4 regions of the Streptomyces sp. LMG1-1-1.1 genome follow, and region 1 is predicted to be linked to each of the others. Evidence: riboswitches for the same ligand, from Rfam matches in the RefSeq annotation. Region 1 holds a riboswitch; each other region holds the start of a gene.

Evidence for each region. A riboswitch is a leader RNA that binds a small molecule or an ion and turns the genes downstream of it on or off. The one in region 1 is predicted to bind cyclic di-AMP.
Region 2: another riboswitch for cyclic di-AMP. It lies ahead of MRBLMG1_RS12850 (LysM peptidoglycan-binding domain-containing protein); the one in region 1 lies ahead of MRBLMG1_RS22590 (M23 family metallopeptidase).
Region 3: another riboswitch for cyclic di-AMP. It lies ahead of MRBLMG1_RS01535 (M23 family metallopeptidase); the one in region 1 lies ahead of MRBLMG1_RS22590 (M23 family metallopeptidase).
Region 4: another riboswitch for cyclic di-AMP. It lies ahead of MRBLMG1_RS22000 (transglycosylase family protein); the one in region 1 lies ahead of MRBLMG1_RS22590 (M23 family metallopeptidase).

What each region holds. Positions count from the first base shown of each region.
Region 1 is NZ_JBFPNH010000038.1:67,520-71,900, reverse strand. Features, by position in the region: gene MRBLMG1_RS22595 (aldo/keto reductase) at 1-409, opposite strand, end outside; gene MRBLMG1_RS22590 (M23 family metallopeptidase) at 468-1,568, opposite strand; cyclic di-AMP (ydaO/yuaA leader) riboswitch at 1,580-1,726, opposite strand; gene MRBLMG1_RS22585 (PP2C family protein-serine/threonine phosphatase) at 1,928-3,139, opposite strand; gene MRBLMG1_RS22580 (MFS transporter) at 3,316-4,381, opposite strand, start outside.
Region 2 is NZ_JBFPNH010000022.1:33,119-37,499, forward strand. Features, by position in the region: gene MRBLMG1_RS12840 (phosphocholine-specific phospholipase C) at 1-784, shown strand, start outside; gene MRBLMG1_RS12845 (DUF6197 family protein) at 864-1,481, opposite strand; cyclic di-AMP (ydaO/yuaA leader) riboswitch at 1,852-2,008, shown strand; gene MRBLMG1_RS12850 (LysM peptidoglycan-binding domain-containing protein) at 2,013-2,894, shown strand; gene MRBLMG1_RS12855 (phosphoribosyltransferase family protein) at 2,888-4,174, opposite strand.
Region 3 is NZ_JBFPNH010000001.1:365,960-370,340, forward strand. Features, by position in the region: gene MRBLMG1_RS01520 (helix-turn-helix domain-containing protein) at 10-639, shown strand; gene MRBLMG1_RS01525 (DUF6126 family protein) at 673-828, shown strand; gene MRBLMG1_RS01530 (tyrosine-protein phosphatase) at 875-1,696, opposite strand; cyclic di-AMP (ydaO/yuaA leader) riboswitch at 2,088-2,244, shown strand; gene MRBLMG1_RS01535 (M23 family metallopeptidase) at 2,247-3,242, shown strand; gene MRBLMG1_RS01540 (SGNH/GDSL hydrolase family protein) at 3,409-4,203, shown strand; gene MRBLMG1_RS01545 (STM4011 family radical SAM protein) at 4,190-4,381, opposite strand, start outside.
Region 4 is NZ_JBFPNH010000037.1:45,714-50,094, reverse strand. Features, by position in the region: gene MRBLMG1_RS22010 (cytochrome P450 family protein) at 1-77, shown strand, start outside; gene MRBLMG1_RS22005 (transglycosylase family protein) at 196-1,233, shown strand; cyclic di-AMP (ydaO/yuaA leader) riboswitch at 1,492-1,665, shown strand; gene MRBLMG1_RS22000 (transglycosylase family protein) at 1,669-2,373, shown strand; gene eno (phosphopyruvate hydratase) at 2,670-3,956, shown strand; gene MRBLMG1_RS21990 (FtsB family cell division protein) at 4,095-4,381, shown strand, end outside.

The sequences.
Region 1 (4,381 bases):
CGATCTCCTCGACGGGGACGGTCTCGTCGTCGAAGTGCGTGTAGTAGAGGTCGATGCGGTCGGTGCCGAGGCGGCGCAGCGACTCCTCCGCGGCGCCCTTGATGGTGGAGGCGGAGAGCCCCTTGAAGTGGGGGTGGGCGCCGACCTTGGTGGCGACGACGACGTCGTCGCGGTTGCCGCGGGAGGCGAGCCAGCGGCCGATGACGGTCTCGGACTCGCCGCCCTCGTTGCCCTCGGCCCACGCGGAGTACACGTCGGCGGAGTCGACGAAGTTGCCGCCGGCGGCGGCGTAGGCGTCGAGGACGGCGAAGGACTGGGCCTCGTCGGCGGTCCAGCCGAAGACGTTGCCGCCCAGGGCGAGCGGGAAGACGTGCAGGTCGGAGCTGCCCAGCGGGCGGAGAGAGGTCATGTGTCGATCAACCCCGCCGGCCGCCGGGCCTATTCCGTGCGAGCGCCCCGGGACGGTCTCAGACCGTCAGGCCCTTGGAGCGGAGCCACTGCGCCGGGTCGATGCCGTCGCCGCCGGCGGTGTGGACCTCCATGTGGAGGTGGGCGCCGGTGACGTTGCCGGTGGCGCCGACGCGGCCGATGGTCTCGCCGGTGCCCACGGTCTGACCGGCGGAGACCGTCATGGACGAGAGGTGGCAGTACCAGACCTCGGTGCCGTCGGCGAGCTCCAGGACGATCCGGTAGCCGTAGGAACCGGACCAGCCCGCGGACTTCACGGTGGCGCCGTGGACGGCCTTGAGCGGGGTGCCCGTGGGCGCGGCGAAGTCGAGGCCGGTGTGGTAGCCGGAGGACCACATCGAGCCGGACTGCATGTAGGAGGCGGTGAGGGTGTACGAGGAGACGGGCAGCGAGTAGCTCGCGGCGAGCTTGGCGAGGCGCTCGGCCTCCGCCTTCGCGGCGGCTTCCGCCTCGGCCTTGGCCTTCGCCTCCGCCTCGGCCTTCGCCTTGGCCTCGGCGGCCGCCTTCTCGGCCTCCGCCTCCTTGGCCACGGCCTCGGCGGCGGCCTTCTCGGCGGCCAGCTTCTCCGCGGCGGCCTTGTCGGCGGCGTCGGCGGAGGCCTGCTGCTGCTCGGCCTGCTGGAGGATGCGGGCGCGCAGGGCCTCGCCCGCGTCGGCGCCGGACGCGGTCCGGTCGGTCGCGTCGGTCTGCGCGTCGGCCGCCGTGGTGTAGGTGGCGGCGGTGAGCGGGTTCGGGTTGGCGCGGGCCGCGCTGACGGGCTCGCTGTCCTCGCCGGGGAGGAGGGCGCCGACGCCGGGAAGGTCGTGGGCGTCCGGGAGGTCGATGTCCGGGAGGTCGGGGAGCGAGATCGCGACCGGCGGCTTCTCCTGCGCGGTGGCGAGGCCGCCCGCGCCGACGGCGGCGATCACGCCGACGCCGAGGACGGTGGAGGAGCGGGCGAAGTTGGAGCGCTGCTTGACGACCCGGTGGCGGCCGCCGGAGCGGCTCTGCGCGCGGAGGGAGTCCTCGGTGGGATTCCACTCGGTGTCCGGGGCGGCGGGACCCGCACCGCCACCGAAGGCATCGAAGGGGGCTTCGGGTGCGGGGGTGTTGGACGCCACGGAGGGGCGCTCCTTTCCTTCCTTCTCGCCTACCGGGTTAGCTGACGGGTTCGGAGCAGGAAGGTCTCCTACGGGCACGGTCGCACAGGTGCGATGGGCCCGATTCACCCCAAGTGGTGGTTCCCCGGTTCCTTTTCAGGATTCGGCGCGTGCGCACGGTGCCGCCTCTTGCGACGGCTGAAACGACCGCGCTGCGTTATCGAACGTTAATAGACAGGGGGTCCCGATTCCAAGCCGTTCCTCTTGATCATTCATTGAAATGGGGGGGAATGGTCCGAGTTGAGCCCCCTTCAGAAACACGGCCGCAAACCCCGGCGATCTGACGTTAAGTCAATTGTTATCGCAGGGAGATCCTTCGACTACGCCTGGTCACCATGGTCGCCCGGCGGCACCACCGGCATGGTCCGGCGCCGCTCCGGCTGCCCCGCCGCCGGCCGGCTCACCGCGAGCAGCGCCATGTCGTCCGTCGAACCGCCGCCCGTGTGGAGGCGTACGTCGTCCACGAGCGCGTCGAGCAGCTCCTCCGGCCCCGGGAAGATCCGGCCGGCGAGCCGCTCGGCCGGATCGTAGAAGACGCCCTCCGCGTTCCGCGCCTCCGAGAGGCCGTCGGTGTAGAGGAGCAGGGTCGCGCCCGGCGGATACGGCCGCGCCTCGGCCCGGTCCGGCCAGGCCGCCAGGTCCCCCATGCCGAGCGGCAGCGCCGCCTCGCCCGGCTCCATGAGGTCGAGCCGCCCGTCCGCGTAGAGCATCAGCGGAGGCGGGTGCCCGCGGTTCACGACCCGTACGAACCCGCCGAACGTGCCGCTGCCGTCGGTGCGCGGGATCTCGGCGAGGACCGCGGTGGTGAACCCCTCGAAGGCGTCGAGCCCGTGCCGGCGGGTGCCCTCGCGGGCCAGCGCCCGTTCGAGGCGCTGCGCCACGCCCTCCAGGGTCCGTTCCTGTTCGGCCGCCTCCCGGAAGGCCCCGATGACGACGGCGACGGCCTCGACCGCGTCCATCCCCTTGCCCCGGACGTCCCCGACCACCAGCCGCACCCCGTGCGGGGTGTCCTGGACGGCGAACAGGTCGCCGCCGATGAACGCGTCCGCCTGCGCCGCCTCGTACCGCGCCGCGCACTGGAGCCCGCCGATCCGCTCCGCGGGCGTCGGCAGCACCGCCTTCTGCGCGGTCTCCGCGATGACCCGCGCCGAGGCGAGCCGCTCGCCGCTGCGGCGCACGACCCGGTTGATGAGGAGGGCGAGCGCGGAGACGGTGACGACGGTCAGCGTCTCGGTGAGGGCCGGGACGTCGCCGGCGGTGCCGTTGTAGACGTGCAGCCCGTAGGAGGCGAGGACGGCGGCGATCCCGGTGACCAGGGTGGTGACCATGGAGAAGAAGGGCGCGGCGATCAGCGGGGCGGCGGAGAACAGGGGCGCCGCCGTGTACGCGGGCGGTGTCTGCACGTCGAAGACGACACCGCCCATGATCACCAGCGGGGGCAGCGCACGGATGAAGCGCCGGGCGCCGCCGTACGCGGGGCGGCCCTCGCCGCGCCGACGCCCGCCGCCCGCCACTCCTTGGGGGTGCCCCACCTGTGCTCTCCTGCCCGGTCCGCCCGGCCGCGGTCCGCACCGCGCCCTCCCAGGTTGGCCGCCGCGACCCCGGAGGGCGACTCCCACGGGGCCGAGTGGCGTAGCCCCCCGGCGCCGTGGCCCCGTCACGCCGGCAGCCCCGTCGGCCCCCTCGGGCCACCGGAGCGGCGGCCCGGTCAGCCCCCGGTCGCCCCCTCGGCGAGCCGTCCGCCGCGGGCCAGCAGGGCCATCGCCGCCGCGCACACCAGGCCCACCGCGCACAGGCCGAGCCACGGCGCCGCCGACCAGCCGGTGACGTCGAGGAGCGCGCCCGTGCCCAGGTTCCCGAGGGTGATGCCGACCCCGCACACGGTGTTGTAGAGCCCGTAGTGGGTGGCGACCCACCGCCCCCGGGACAGAGCGACGACGGTGTCCATCTCGTAGGGGTAGAGCACCGCGTTCGCGACGGCGAGGACGGCCGCGCACAGCAGCAGCCCGACCGCGCCCCGGCCCAGCGCCGCCGGGGCGAGGAACGCCCCGCCCATCAGGGCGAGCCCGAGGACGAGGCACCGCTCCCGGCTCAGCCGGCGCCGGCACCAGGCCGTGATCCGCAGCTGCCCGGCGAGCGCGACCAGCGCCGAGACGACGAACAGCGCCGTCGTGAGCCCCGTGCCGTCCGCCGCGAGCGGCAGCGCCAGGTAGACCTGGAAGGACAGGACGTACGAGCCGGTCATGGCCAGCGAGAAGAACCAGAAGGTCCGGTGCGAGAGGACCGTACGGAACTGCCCCCGCTCCCCCTCCTCCCGGGGCGCGCGGGACGCCCGTACGGGAAGGTGCCGGAGTTGTACGAGGGTCAGGCCGGCGAACAGCACCGCCGCCACCACGCACGTCAGCCGGAACGACACCCCCGTCAGGGCCACCCCGACGAGCGGCCCGAGCAGGATGCCCGCCTGGTAGTACACGTTGAAGAGCGCGAAGGCCTCCACCCGCCGCTCCTCGCCCGCCTCCGCCGCGAGACAGGCCCGTACGGCGGGGTTGAACAGCGCCCCCGCCAGCCCGGTCGCGAGGGAGGCGGCGATCAGCATCGGCAGCGACTGGGCGAAGGCGAGCGCCCCGAAGCCGACCGTCCGCAGCGCGCAGCCGGCCACGATGAGCGGCTTGAAGCCGAGCCGGTCGGCGAGCGCCCCGCCGACCAGGAACATGCCCTGCTGGGAGAGGTTCCGGGCGCCCAGGACGAGCCCGACCGCCCAGGCCGCCATCCCG
Region 2 (4,381 bases), on a different contig from region 1:
CAGGAAGGTGACGGGCGATCTGACGGGGGTCTTCGACTTCGCCAACCCGGTGTACGGCGTGCCGACGGGCCTTCCCTCCACGGCGAAGGTCATCGGCCAGGCCACCTGCGGACCGCTGCCGAACCCGGCCCCCCAGAACAACGCCCTGCCCGCGCAGGAGTCCGGCACCCGACCGGCCCGCGCGGTGCCGTACCAGGTGAACGGGAACCTCGACCGGTTCGAGTTCGGAGCGGCCGGCAAGATCCTGGCCTGGTTCTCGATGACGAACCAGGGCTCCGAGGCCCGGCGCGCGGCCCACTTCTCGATCCACCCGCACCAGTACCGCGACACCGCCGCCTGGCAGTACACCGTCGACCCGGGCGGCACGGCCTCCGACTACTTCAACATCGGCCTCGGCTCGGGGTCGGGCAAGTACGACGTCTCGATGATGGGCCCCAACCGCTTCCTGCGGCGCTTCATCGGCGACGCCTCGAAGGCGGGCAAGGCCGTGGAGGTGGCCGCCCGGTTCGCGACCGAGCCGGGGACGGGCAAGACGGCCCTGTGGTTCAGGATGACCAACGCGTCGGGGGGTCCGGTCACCTTCACGATCCGGTCGAACGCCTACCGCTCGGACGGGCCGTGGACGTACACGGTGCCGGCGAACTCCACCCGCGAGGACTTCTTCAACGCGGTGGCCTACAACGGCGGCTGGTACGACTTCACGATCGTCGCCGACATCGACGGCACCTGGTCGCGCCGGTACACCGGTCACATCGAGACCGGAGCGCCGAGCATCAGCGGCTGACCGCTCCCGTCCGCCGGGCGGCGCCCTCGGGTGCCGCCCGGCGATCGTCACCCCCCTAGCGGTTAGCGGTCCGCCGTCGTCAGCGGCCGGCCTGCGCGGCCCGGTGGATGGTGGCGTCCAGGAGGGCCACGGCGTCGTCCGCCGTACGGCCGGGGGCCCGGTTCCACGGTCCGATCAGCTCACTCCAGCCCCGCGACCGGAGCTCGGTCATGATCCAGGCCGCCGCTTCGTTCATGGTGTCGGCGCTCCCGTGGCCGAGACGGTGCGCGGCGAGCAGGGCGCCGCAGACGCACCGCGCCCCGCGCGCGTCGCGCAGCTTGTACGGGGCGTTCTGCCAGCCCCATTCCGTGAGCACGCGACGGGCGTAGCCGAGGTGGACCGACGGGCGCAGGTCGGTGCGGCCGATGCGGCGCCAGACGTGCAGCCGGTCCGGCAGTACGGCTCCGACGCGGCCCGGCAGGCGGGGTTCGGCGGGGAGGGGCGGCGGCAGGGCGTCGAGGGCGTCGGCCACGAGTCTCTCCACCGGCACCGTGAGGAGTTTCCGCCAGCTCTCCGGCTCTCGCGGCGGAGCGTCGGGAACGAGCGGCTCGTCGGTCGTCCAGTCGGTGACGATGCGCTGCCAGACGGCGCTGTCGTAGAGCGCGGCGGCCTCGCGGTCGACGGTGTCGGGGCTGGGCGTGGAGAGGGCGGGCGACATCCGGCGGCTCCTCGGTCGGGGTGGGTCCATCGTTCAGGACAAATGTCGGTTTTGCCACTTTTGCCCTTGAGTGCACACCCGCCCACAAGGCCTTTTCCACCCACTTCACCATTAACAGAATTACCGTGCATATTCGGACATTGGGAACCTGGTGATGCGACTCACTTCGCCGGATTCGCCCCGGTGATCGGAATGTCCGCAGGCCATGGGAGACACGGGAGTTCGACGGGCCGGACGGGTGGCCGATCTTGAATTCCCTGAATTACGTGATCCTTTCGCCGCGCCACGGGCTGCCGTCCCCTTGTTATCCGCCGCATTACTGGCCTACGGTCACCTCCATTCGAGCGGATCGCCTAATCCTGCCACCGCTCGAAATACCTCCCCTTTTCACCCGACGGCAGGAGCGGGGGACCCACGAATACGCCGGTCCGGAAATCCGGAACGGCTCGGGGTGCAGCCGCGTGCGCGCGGCCGGACAGCTCCCGTCCGAACCCGACAGCTCACCCCGCAGGCGCCGGAGAGGAATCCGTCATGCCTGCTCACGGTAAGCACCGCCGCCCCCGACGCCGCCCCGTCTCCCAGGGACTCGCGCTGGCCGGCACGGGCGGCGTCGCCCTTGCCCTGCCGCTGATCACCCCCGCCGTGGCCGGAGCCGCTCCCGTTTCCGGAGCCCCGGAATTCACCGCCCGCGCCGTCGCGGCCCCCGCCGTCGCAGCCCCCGCCTTCGCGGCGCCGACCGCCGCCAAGGCTCCCGCCGCCCCGGCCGCCGCCCGCACCTACACCGTCGTCCGCGGCGACTCGCTTTCCCTCATCGCCCGGAAGAAGGGAATTCAGGGCGGCTGGAAGAGCCTTTACCGGGCCAACCGGAGCGCCGTGGGTGACAATCCGTCACTTATTCATCCGGGCCTTGAGTTGACGCTTCGTCGGGATTCCGCGAAGGTCACTCCTGCGCCGGCGAAGAAGAAGACCGCTACACCCGATCGGGCGAGCCGCTCCGAGCGCCGGTCCGCCCCGGCCACCACGGGCGCCTCCACCGGTGCCTCCGCCGCGCAGGCCGCCCCCGCCGCGGCCCCGGCCGCCGCCACCAACTACACCGACGACCTGGACGGCTGGATCCGCGAGTCGCTGGCCATCATGGCCCAGCGGGGCATCCCGGGTTCGTACGACGGCATCCTCCGCAACGTCATGCGCGAGTCCTCCGGCAACCCCCAGGCCATCAACCTCTGGGACTCCAACGCGGCGGCCGGAACGCCCTCCAAGGGCCTGCTCCAGGTCATCGAGCCGACCTTCCTCGCCTATCACGTGCCCGGCACGTCGATGGACCTCTTCGACCCGGTCGCCAACATCACCGCCGCGTGCAACTACGCGGCCGACCGCTACGGCTCCATCGACAACGTCAACAGCGCCTACTGACCCCGGAAGTGCCCGGTGAACCAGGAGGTGGCGAGCTCCGCCACCTCCTCCAGGGCACCCGGCTCCTCGAAGAGGTGCGTGGCGCCCTCGACCACGGCGAGCCTGTTCTCACAGCGCAGCAGTGAACCGGCCCTCCGGTTCAGGTCCAGCACCAGCGCGTCGTCACCGCCCACCACCAGGAGCGTGGGAGCACGCACCCCGGCCAGCCGGTCCCCCGCGAGGTCGGGCCGGCCACCGCGCGACACGACGGCGCTCACCGCGCAATCCGGATCGGCCGCCGCCCACAGCGCGGCGGCCGCTCCCGTGCTCGCACCGAAGTAGCCCAGCGGGAGGCCGGCGCCCACCGGCTGCTCGGCCAGCCACTTCGTGGCGAACGAGAGCCGGCCGGCCAGGAGCGGCGTGTCGAAGACATGCGCCCGATCGCCCGCCTCGGCCTCGGTCAGCAGATCGAACAGCAGGGTCCCGAGCCCCTCCCGGTTGAGCACCTCCGCGACCGCCCGGTTGCGGGGACTGTGTCGGCTGCTCCCGCTGCCGTGGGCGAACAGCACGATCCCCACGGCCCCGTCGGGCACGGCGAGCCGCCCCGCGAGCGTGACGCCGTCGACCGCGACCCTCACGTCCGAGTCCCGCACCACCGGGCCCCGTGCCGCACGGCTGCGGTCCAGACACGCGATGACCTCGGCGTCGGCGGTCTGCTCGAAGTCCCGGTAGAACTGGCCGATCGCGTAGAAGACCCCGGGCGCGTGGACGCTGACCGTCTCGTCGGCCTCGCCTCCGAGCCGCGCCGTCCACCCCTCCGGCGCGACCGGGACGGCCAGCACGATCCGGGCGGCTCCCCGGGCACGGACCACCCGGCACGCCGCAAGCGCCGTGGCCCCCGTGGCGAGGCCGTCGTCGACGACGACCACGGTCCGGCCTTCGAGCGGCACGGACGGCCTGCTGCCCCGATAACGGGCGGCGCGCTCCTCGAGCACGACGTGCTCCCGCTCCTCCACCGCCGCGAGCGCGCGCTCGCCCACCCCGGCGTGCCGGAGCACCTGCTCGTTGAGCACCCTCACGCCGCCCTCACCGAGCGCGCCCATCGCGAGCTCCGGCTGCTGGGGCACCCCCAGCTTCCGTACCAGACAGATGTCGAGTGGCGCGTCGAGGGCGTCCGCGACCTGCGCGGCGACCGGTACCCCGCCGCGCGGGAGTCCGAGGACCACGACGTCCTGGCCCTTGAGGTGGTCGAGCCGGGCGGCGAGCCGTCTGCCCGCGTCCGTGCGATCGCTGAAGAACATGGTCCGCCGCCCTTCCGCCTTGCGCGGCCGGGGCCCGGGGAGGAACGGCGTGCCCGTCCCTTGCCCCTCCTTCCAGAGTAGACGCGTCCCCGGCGGGCGGTCGGCGGGTGACCGGCCGACGGTCAGCGTTCGGCGCTCGGCGCTCGGCGCTCGGCGCTCGGCGTTCGGCGTTCGGCGTTCGGCGTTCGGCGTTCGGCGTTCGGCGTT
Region 3 (4,381 bases), on a different contig from region 1:
AATGGACGCATGGACCACGTCCCCGGGGAAGCCTCCCCGGACCCCGACACCACCGGCGTCCTGCCCGACGTCGCCCCGCAGCTGCGGGCCCTGCGCCGCCGCCGGGGGCTCACCCTGGAGGCCGCCGCCCAGCGCGCCGGCCTCTCGCCCGCCCACCTCTCGCGGCTGGAGACGGGGAACCGGCAGCCCTCGCTGCCGATGCTGCTCGCGCTCGCACGCATCTACGGTACGACGGTGTCCGAGCTCCTGGGCGAGACACCGCCCGAGCGCGACCCCGTCGTGCGGGCCGGCCGCTCCGACCCCGTCGAGGCCGACGGCTGGATCTACCGCCAGGCCGGCGGCGCCGGCCGCGCCCTCCAGTGCCTGCGCGTGCACGTGCCGTACGCCACCCGGGCCGACATCGTGCGGGTCCACCCCGGCGAGGAGTGGATCCACGTCCTGGAGGGCCGGGTGCGGCTCGCGCTCGGCGAGGCCGTCCACGTCCTCGATCCCGGGGACAGCGCGCACTTCGACTCGCTGACCCCGCACCGGATCGGCGCCGCCACCACCGGCGGGGCCGAGCTCCTCTTCGTCCACACGCTGATGCAGAGTCCCGCGGCCGAGCTGTGCCTCGGCGACGGAACCCCGCACCTGCGCTGAACCCGCGTCACCCTTCCCCAGGAAAGGACCGACATGTCCGAGAAGTCCGCGCCTGTCACCGGCGAGGAGCGAGGAGAGGGCAAGTTCCCCAAGGGGCTCGTGCTCCGTCTCTTCGCCTATCTGATCGCCGGCCACCTCTTCGCCGGCTTCCTCTACCTGCTCTTCATGCTGGGCGGGCAGAACCAGTAGCGGCGGTCCCGCGGAGGCGGCCGGCGGCGGCGCGGGCGGCCGGAGGTCAGGCCTCCGTGAGCAGCTGCTCCCGCAGGCGCTCGCGGGTCTCCGGGGTCAGCTTCAGGCCCTCCGTGAGGTAGGTGTCCACCGTGCCCCAGGTCGCCTCGATCGTCTCGAAGGCGGCCCGCAGGTACTCCACCCGCGCGTCGAAGAGCGGGCTCAGCAGCTCCATCACCTCGGGCGACATCGCGTCGGGGGAGGTGGAGCTGCGGCGCACCTTGTAGCGGCGGTGCGGGTCGTTCGACTTCACGTAGTCGGCCTCGATCGCCTCCCGCTCGACCCCGACGGCGAGCAGCGTGATCGCGATGGAGAGCCCGGCGCGGTCCTTGCCGGCCGCGCAGTGCATCAGGGCGGGGACGCTCTCCTCCGCCATGGAGTGCAGGATGCGGCTGTGCTCCCACGCCCGCTCGACCACCATCTTCCGGTACGAGTCGGACATCCGGGCGGCCGCCTTGCCGTCGCCGAGGATCTCCCGCAGCTGCTCGATCTCGCCGTCGCGGACCAGCTTCCAGAACTCCTTCCCGTCGGCCGGGTCGTTGAGCGGTATGTTCACGTTCCGTACGCCGGGCAGCTCGACGTCCGCGCCCTCGACCTTCCGGTCGGCCTCGTTGCGGAAGTCGAAGACGGTGTGCAGTCCCAGCGTGGCGAGGAAGGCGGCGTCGCTCTCGGTCGCGTGGGCGAGGTGGCCGCTGCGGAAGAGACGGCCGGCGCGCACGGCGCGCCCGTCCGTCGTCGGCAGGCCGCCCACGTCCCTGAAGTTGCGGACCGCCGCCAGCTCGGGCTCGTTCGCTTCGGTGGGCGGGACCTGCGGAAGCTGCTGCGTCACGGATGCTCCTGGGTGTCGTCGTTCGGGTGCCCGACACGAGATCGGTTCCAGGGGCAATCATCCCGGTGGGGCGGTGCGGGCGCACCCCCTCGGACGGTAATGGGCGATCTGTCCGAATTAAGGCATTGGGGATAACGCGCCCTGGTTGCAGGCGAGATGGGTCGGGCCGCGTGAGCAGCGTCATAAAGGTGACGGATCGTGGCCGACCGTCCGGAGCAAATGCCGTGCGCAAAAAGGAAATCGAAGGACCGTCATCCACACAGGGTGACCGGAATTCGAGCCGAATGGCACGCCGGGGAATCCCCCTCGAAAACAGTGGCTTGTTCGCGCCGACCCCGCTCGTCTAGCGTCACCGTCAATCCGGTCGGACCGCCGAATCCTGCCACCGTCCGGAATTCACTCACCCATGTGTGGCAGGAGCGGGGGACCCAGGAAGTACGCCGGTCCCGCGATGCAGGACGGCTAGGGGTGAAGCCGCGTGAGAACGCGGCCGGGCATCTCCAGTCCGAACCCGACAGCTCACCTCGCAGGCGCCGGAGAGGAATTCGCCATGCCCGCGAAGGGTAAGCACCGCCGTCCCAGGATCAACCCCCTCACCCGTGGACTCGCCGTCGCCGGCACCGGTGGCGCCGTCGTCGCCCTCCCGCTCCTCGGAGCGACCGGGGCCCACGCCGCCGAGCAGTCCGCTCCGGCCGCCGTCCCGGCCCACGCCGTCACCGCCGCCGCGCAGGTGAAGGCCCCCGCCGTGGTCGAGGCCGCCCCCGCCGCCGCCAAGACGGCGCCGAAGACGTACTCCGTCGTCCGCGGCGACTACCTGTCGAAGATCGCCGCCGAGCACCACCTCGCCGGCGGCTGGCAGAAGCTGTACGCCGACAACCGCCAGGTCGTCGGCGAGAACCCCTCGCTGATCCTCCCCGGCATGAAGCTCACCCTCGGCGCCAAGGGCTCCGCGCCCGCCGCCCCGAAGAGCACCGCGCCCAAGGCCGCCCCCAAGAGCACGCAGAGCTCGAAGAACGGCGACACCCCGCGCGCCTCCCGCGGCAGCGAGCGCTCCTCCGCCCCGGCCGCCGCCACCACGGAGACCGCCACCTCGCAGTCCTCGCAGACCGCGCAGTCGTCGGGCTCCTCGACCTCCGCCTCCGGCTGGGTCACCCCCGTCGCCGGCGGCGGCTTCTCCACCCCGTACCACGCCTCCGGCTCGATGTGGTCCTCCGGCTACCACACCGGTGTCGACTTCATCGCCTCCTCCGGCACCACCGTCCGCGCCGTCGGCGCCGGCACGGTCGTCTCCGCCGGATGGAGCGGCGCCTACGGCAACGAGGTCGTCATCCAGCACGCCGACGGCAACTACTCGCAGTACGCCCACCTCTCCTCCCTCTCCGTCTCGTCCGGCCAGACCGTCACCGGCGGCCAGCAGATCGGCCTCTCCGGTTCCACCGGCAACTCCACCGGCCCGCACCTGCACTTCGAGATCCGCACCACGCCGAACTACGGCTCGGACATCGATCCGCTGGCCTACCTGCGCCAGCACGGTGTCGCCGTCTGACGCGGACGCCCCCCCGACGCGGACACCTCCGGCGGCCCGGCACGCGCGTGCCGGGCCGCCGCCGTATTCCGGCTTGGGAGAATCTTTATCGGTGGCATATGTCACCCTGCGTCAACCCCTCCTTACGGTCGCGTAGGTCACATCCGAAGAGGAAGGATGTGGTCCCGTGGCAGACGATTCGAGATCAACAGACAAGAACGCATTCGGGTCGTACGCGGCGATCGGTGACAGCTTCACCGAGGGCGTCGGAGACCCCGGGCCCGACGGGACGTACGTCGGCTGGGCGGACCGTTTCGCGGTCCTGCTCGCCGACGAGCTGCCGGAGCACGACGACTTCCGTTACGCCAACCTGGCCGTACGCGGGCGCCTCCTCGACCAGATCGTGGCGGAACAGGTCCCCCGGGCGAAGGAACTCGCCCCCGACCTGGTGACCTTCTGCGCCGGCGGCAACGACATCATCCGCCCCGGCACGGACCCCGACGACGTCGCCGAGCGCTTCGAACGCGCCGTCGCCGACCTGACCTCCGCCGTCGGCACCGTCATGGTGACCACCGGCTTCGACACCCGCGACGTGATCCTCCTCAAGCACCTGCGCGGCAAGATCGCCACGTACAACGGACACGTCCGGGCCATCGCCGACCGCTACGGCTGCCCGGTCCTCGACCTGTGGTCGCTGAAGTCCGTCCAGGACCGGCGCGCCTGGGACGACGACCGGCTCCACCTCTCCCCGGACGGCCACACCCGCGTCGCGCTGCGCGCCGCCCAGGTCCTCGGCCTGCCCGTGCCCGCCGACCCGGACCAGCCCTGGCCCCCGGTCCCCCCGCGCGGCACCCTCGAAGTCCGCCGCGACGACATCCACTGGGCCAAGGAGTACCTCGTCCCGTGGATCGGCCGCCGCCTCCGCGGCGAGAGCTCCGGCGACCACGTCGAGGCCAAGCGCCCCGACCTCATGCCCCTGTAGTCCGGGGGAGGGCCGGCGGGGGAACGACGGCGGGGATCCGCTCCAGCACCCCGCCGGCGAACACGTCGTACAGCGGCAGCGTCTCCAAGTGGACGTAGCCGATGTGGCAGTCGCAGACGGCGAGGGGACAGGCCCGGGGGCGCAGGGCGGCGCGGTACGAGCCGTCGTACAGGTTCCC
Region 4 (4,381 bases), on a different contig from region 1:
GGTGGCGCGGTGGGCTCATCATGCGGGGATTGCGCACGCTTCCGGTGGAATTCTCCCCTTCCGTACCCCTCCAGTGAACTGACGATTCATCAGAACTGTGATCTTCGCGTGATCGCCGGTCCATCGACTTGTGACGAGCGTTCGAATACGGCTACGTTCACCGCAGTCTTCAGCCGTCACGCGAAAGGCGCTTCTATGCGTTCCGGGAACGGACGACACCGTCGCCCCCGTCAGGCCCCCGCCCTCGTCGTCGCCGCAGGTGTGACCGGATCCGCCATGGCGCTGCCGCTGCTCGCCACGGGGTCCGCCTCCGCCGCCGACGCCTCCACCTGGGACCGGGTGGCCGAGTGCGAGTCCGGCGGCCAGTGGAGTGCCAACTTCGGCAACGGCATGTACGGCGGACTCCAGTTCACCCAGGACAGCTGGGAGCGCAACGGGGGTCTGGCGTACGCGCCCAGCCCCGACCTCGCCAGCCGCGCCCAGCAGATCGCGGTGGCCGAGAAGGCCCTTGCCAAGGGCAGCACCGAGTGGGCCACCTGCGCGCCGATCGCCGGCCTGACGAACGACGGCAAGGGCACCGGGGTGGACCCGGGCCCGACCTCCGTCCCGAAGGCCCCCACGGGGCCGGTCGCCGAGTCGAACCGGACCGACGGCCTCCCGGCGGGCTCCGCCGACGCCGCCGGGGAGGCGAAGACGGCCACGGCCGTCCCGTCGCCCGTCGCGCCCGGCACGCCGGGGACCCCGGACGCCTCGGTCACCCCGGGAGTGCCCGTCACCCCCGGTACGCCGACGACTCCCGGCACGCCTGATGAGTCCGTTACGCCCGGTACGCCCGTTTCCCCCGATGGGGCGGAGGGTGACGTGCCGTCGGCCACGCCGGGTTCCGGCAAGCACCGGGGCGAGGCCGCTCCGGAGGAAACCGGCAAGCCGGGCAGCTCGGGCGAATCGGGTAGACACGCATCTTCCACGGACAAGCTGGCTGAAAACGCCTCCTCGACGCCCTCGGCTGACGGTGCGAAGAATTCGAACGCAACGGACAGTCAGGACACTTCGGGCGCGTACACCGTGCAGCCCGGCGACAGCCTCTCCGATATCGCGCAGTCGAACGAACTGCCGGGAGGGTGGACGGCCCTCTATGACGCCAACCGTCAGACGGTGGGCGCCGATCCGGACCTGATCCTGCCTGGTCAGAGCCTTGAGCTGACGACGGATCCGGCTTCGGTCGAGGGGTAGTTCAGGGCTGTATGTCCGGTTCTGGGCAAGTGAGACATGGGTCTCTTCGCCTCAACTGGCGTGTCCTGTCCGTAACCTTTGCCTCCGTCACCTCTCACCTGCACAAACGCCCCCCACCGGAGGGCAAGTAAGGGCGATATTTCCGCAATCGGCCTCTTTGAACTTCCGGTGGGTCTGTGTCTACGGTCGTAACCGCTCGCCACCGCGGGCCCCGTCGACCGAAACGCCGAATCCTGCCGTCGGCCGATGGGAACAGTCGTCGCGTCAGCGCCGAAGGCAGGAGTGGGGGACCCAAGGTAAGTGCCGGTCCCGGCCGTTGAGACAGACGGCCGAAGACCGGCTTGGGGTGAAGCCGCGTGCTAGGACACGCGGCCGGGCAACTTTCCGGCCCGAACCCGACAGCTCACCTCACAGGCGTCGGTGAGGAGAATCTCCATGCTGTTTTCCGGCAAGGGCAAACACCGTCGTCCCTCCAAGGCCACCCAGGTCGCCACGCTCGTCGGCGTCACCGGTGTCGCCGTCGCCGCCCCGCTGATGACCGCGGGCACCGCGTCGGCCGCCACGGCCTCCGAGTGGGACCGCGTCGCCCAGTGCGAGTCCGGTGGCAACTGGTCCATCAACACCGGCAACGGCTACTACGGCGGCCTGCAGTTCTCGGCCTCCACCTGGGCCGCGTACGGCGGCACCGCCTACGCCTCGACCGCCAACCAGGCTTCGAAGTCCCAGCAGATCGCCATCGGCGAGAAGGTCCTCGCGGGCCAGGGCAAGGGCGCGTGGCCGAGCTGTGGCGTGGGCCTCTCGGGCGCCGCCTACACCGGTGGCACTACCGAGGCTCCCCAGCGCACGGCCACCGAGCCGACCACGCGCAGCGAGCAGCGCCAGGCCCCGAAGAAGGCCGAGGCCACCAAGAAGGCCGCCTCCGCCAAGAAGGCCACGGCCCGCAAGACCGTCACCACCCCGGCCGGCACGACGGTCAAGAAGGGTGACGGCGAGTACCGGGTCGAGGCCGGCGACACGCTCGGCACCATCGCCCAGGAGCACGGCGTCAAGGGCGGCTGGGAGAAGCTCTACGACCTGAACAAGGACGTCGTCGCCGACGCCGACCTCATCTACGTGGGCCAGCAGCTCCACCTGAAGTGAGCCTGACGACTCTCCCGCGGTGACCACCCCGGTCCGGCGTGCCTTCCCCCCGTGCACGCCGGACCGGGGTTCCGTCGTGTCGGACCCCTTAATGAGGGCCCGTAGCGGGGCCCCGGCGGTTACCGTCCAGTAGATCTGAGGCCCTTCGTCCCCATGTGCGTGCCCTTGGGTCCTTTTTCGTCCCAGGGTGCGGGCGCCCGGCTGGCTGGAGCCCCCGAGGCGGTTAGGCTCTTGTCGCAAGGCCAAGCGACCTGCATCGACCTTGCGTCACATCCAGCGTCACATCCCAGAAGGAGATGCTCGTGCCGTCCATCGACGTCGTCGTAGCCCGGGAAATCCTGGACTCCCGAGGCAACCCCACGGTCGAGGTCGAGGTCGGCCTCGACGACGGCAGCACCGGCCGTGCTGCTGTTCCGTCCGGCGCCTCCACCGGTGCGTTCGAGGCCATCGAGCTTCGCGACGGTGACCCCAACCGCTACCTGGGCAAGGGTGTCGAGAAGGCCGTCCTCGCCGTCATCGAGCAGATCGGCCCGGAGCTCGTCGGCTACGACGCCACCGAGCAGCGGCTGATCGACCAGGCCATGTTCGACCTGGACGCCACCGAGAACAAGGGCTCGCTCGGCGCCAACGCCATCCTCGGCGTCTCGCTCGCCGTCGCGCACGCCGCCTCCGAGGCCAGCGACCTCCCGCTGTTCCGCTACCTCGGCGGCCCGAACGCGCACCTGCTGCCCGTTCCGATGATGAACATCCTCAACGGTGGGTCGCACGCCGACTCCAACGTGGACATCCAGGAGTTCATGATCGCCCCGATCGGCGCGGAGTCCTTCTCCGAGGCCCTTCGCTGGGGTGCGGAGATCTACCACACGCTCAAGGGCGTGCTGAAGCGCAAGGGCCTCTCCACCGGCCTCGGCGACGAGGGCGGCTTCGCCCCGAACCTCGAGTCGAACCGCGCCGCCCTCGACCTCATCGTCGAGGCCATCAAGGAGGCCGGCTACACCCCGGGCTCCGACGTCGCGCTGGCGCTCGACGTCGCCGCGTCCGAGTTCTACAAGGACGGCACGTACGAGTTCGAGGGCAAGTCCCGCTCGGCCGCCGAGATGACCGAGTACTACGAAGAGCTCGTCGCCGCGTACCCGATGGTCTCCATCGAGGACCCGCTGTTCGAGGACGACTGGGCGGGTTGGAAGGTCCTCACCGACAAGCTGGGCAGCAAGGTCCAGATCGTCGGCGACGACCTCTTCGTCACCAACCCGGAGCGCCTCGCCCGCGGCATCGAGGAGGGCACCGCGAACGCCCTCCTGGTCAAGGTCAACCAGATCGGCTCGCTGACCGAGACCCTCGACGCCGTCGAGCTGGCCCAGCGCAACGGCTTCAAGTGCATGATGTCCCACCGCTCCGGCGAGACCGAGGACGTCACCATCGCCGACCTCGCGGTCGCCGTGAACTGCGGCCAGATCAAGACCGGCGCCCCGGCCCGCTCGGACCGCGTCGCCAAGTACAACCAGCTGCTGCGCATCGAGGAGATCCTCGACGACGCCGCGGTCTACGCCGGCCGCAGCGCCTTCCCGCGCTTCAAGGGCTGAGCTCTCCCCAGAGCGGCTTACGCGCTCGGCCTCCGGAGAATCGAACCGGGAGCAAAGGCGTAGCGAAGCGAAGCGTCCCCGTACTCGGTCCCGTACCGTGTGCGGGGACGTCCGCGTGAACAGGGGAGGCGACACGACATGGCCGCGAAGGACCGGGACCGGTTCTCGACCGCGACCCGGATCAGGCTGCTCGGCGAGCAGACCGCCGCCCGTGTCTACCGCTCCCAGACCCGCCGTCAGGCCCGCCGCTCCCGGCTCACCGGCCGCGCGGCCTTCCTCGCCCTCGTCGTCTGCTCCCTCGTCGTGGCACTCGCCTATCCGATGCGGAGCTACGTGTCCCAGCAGGGCGAGATCGCCGAACAGGAGCGCAAGGCCGCCGAGGCCGCGCGTCGGGTCGAGGAACTCAGGGACGAGAAGGCCCGGCT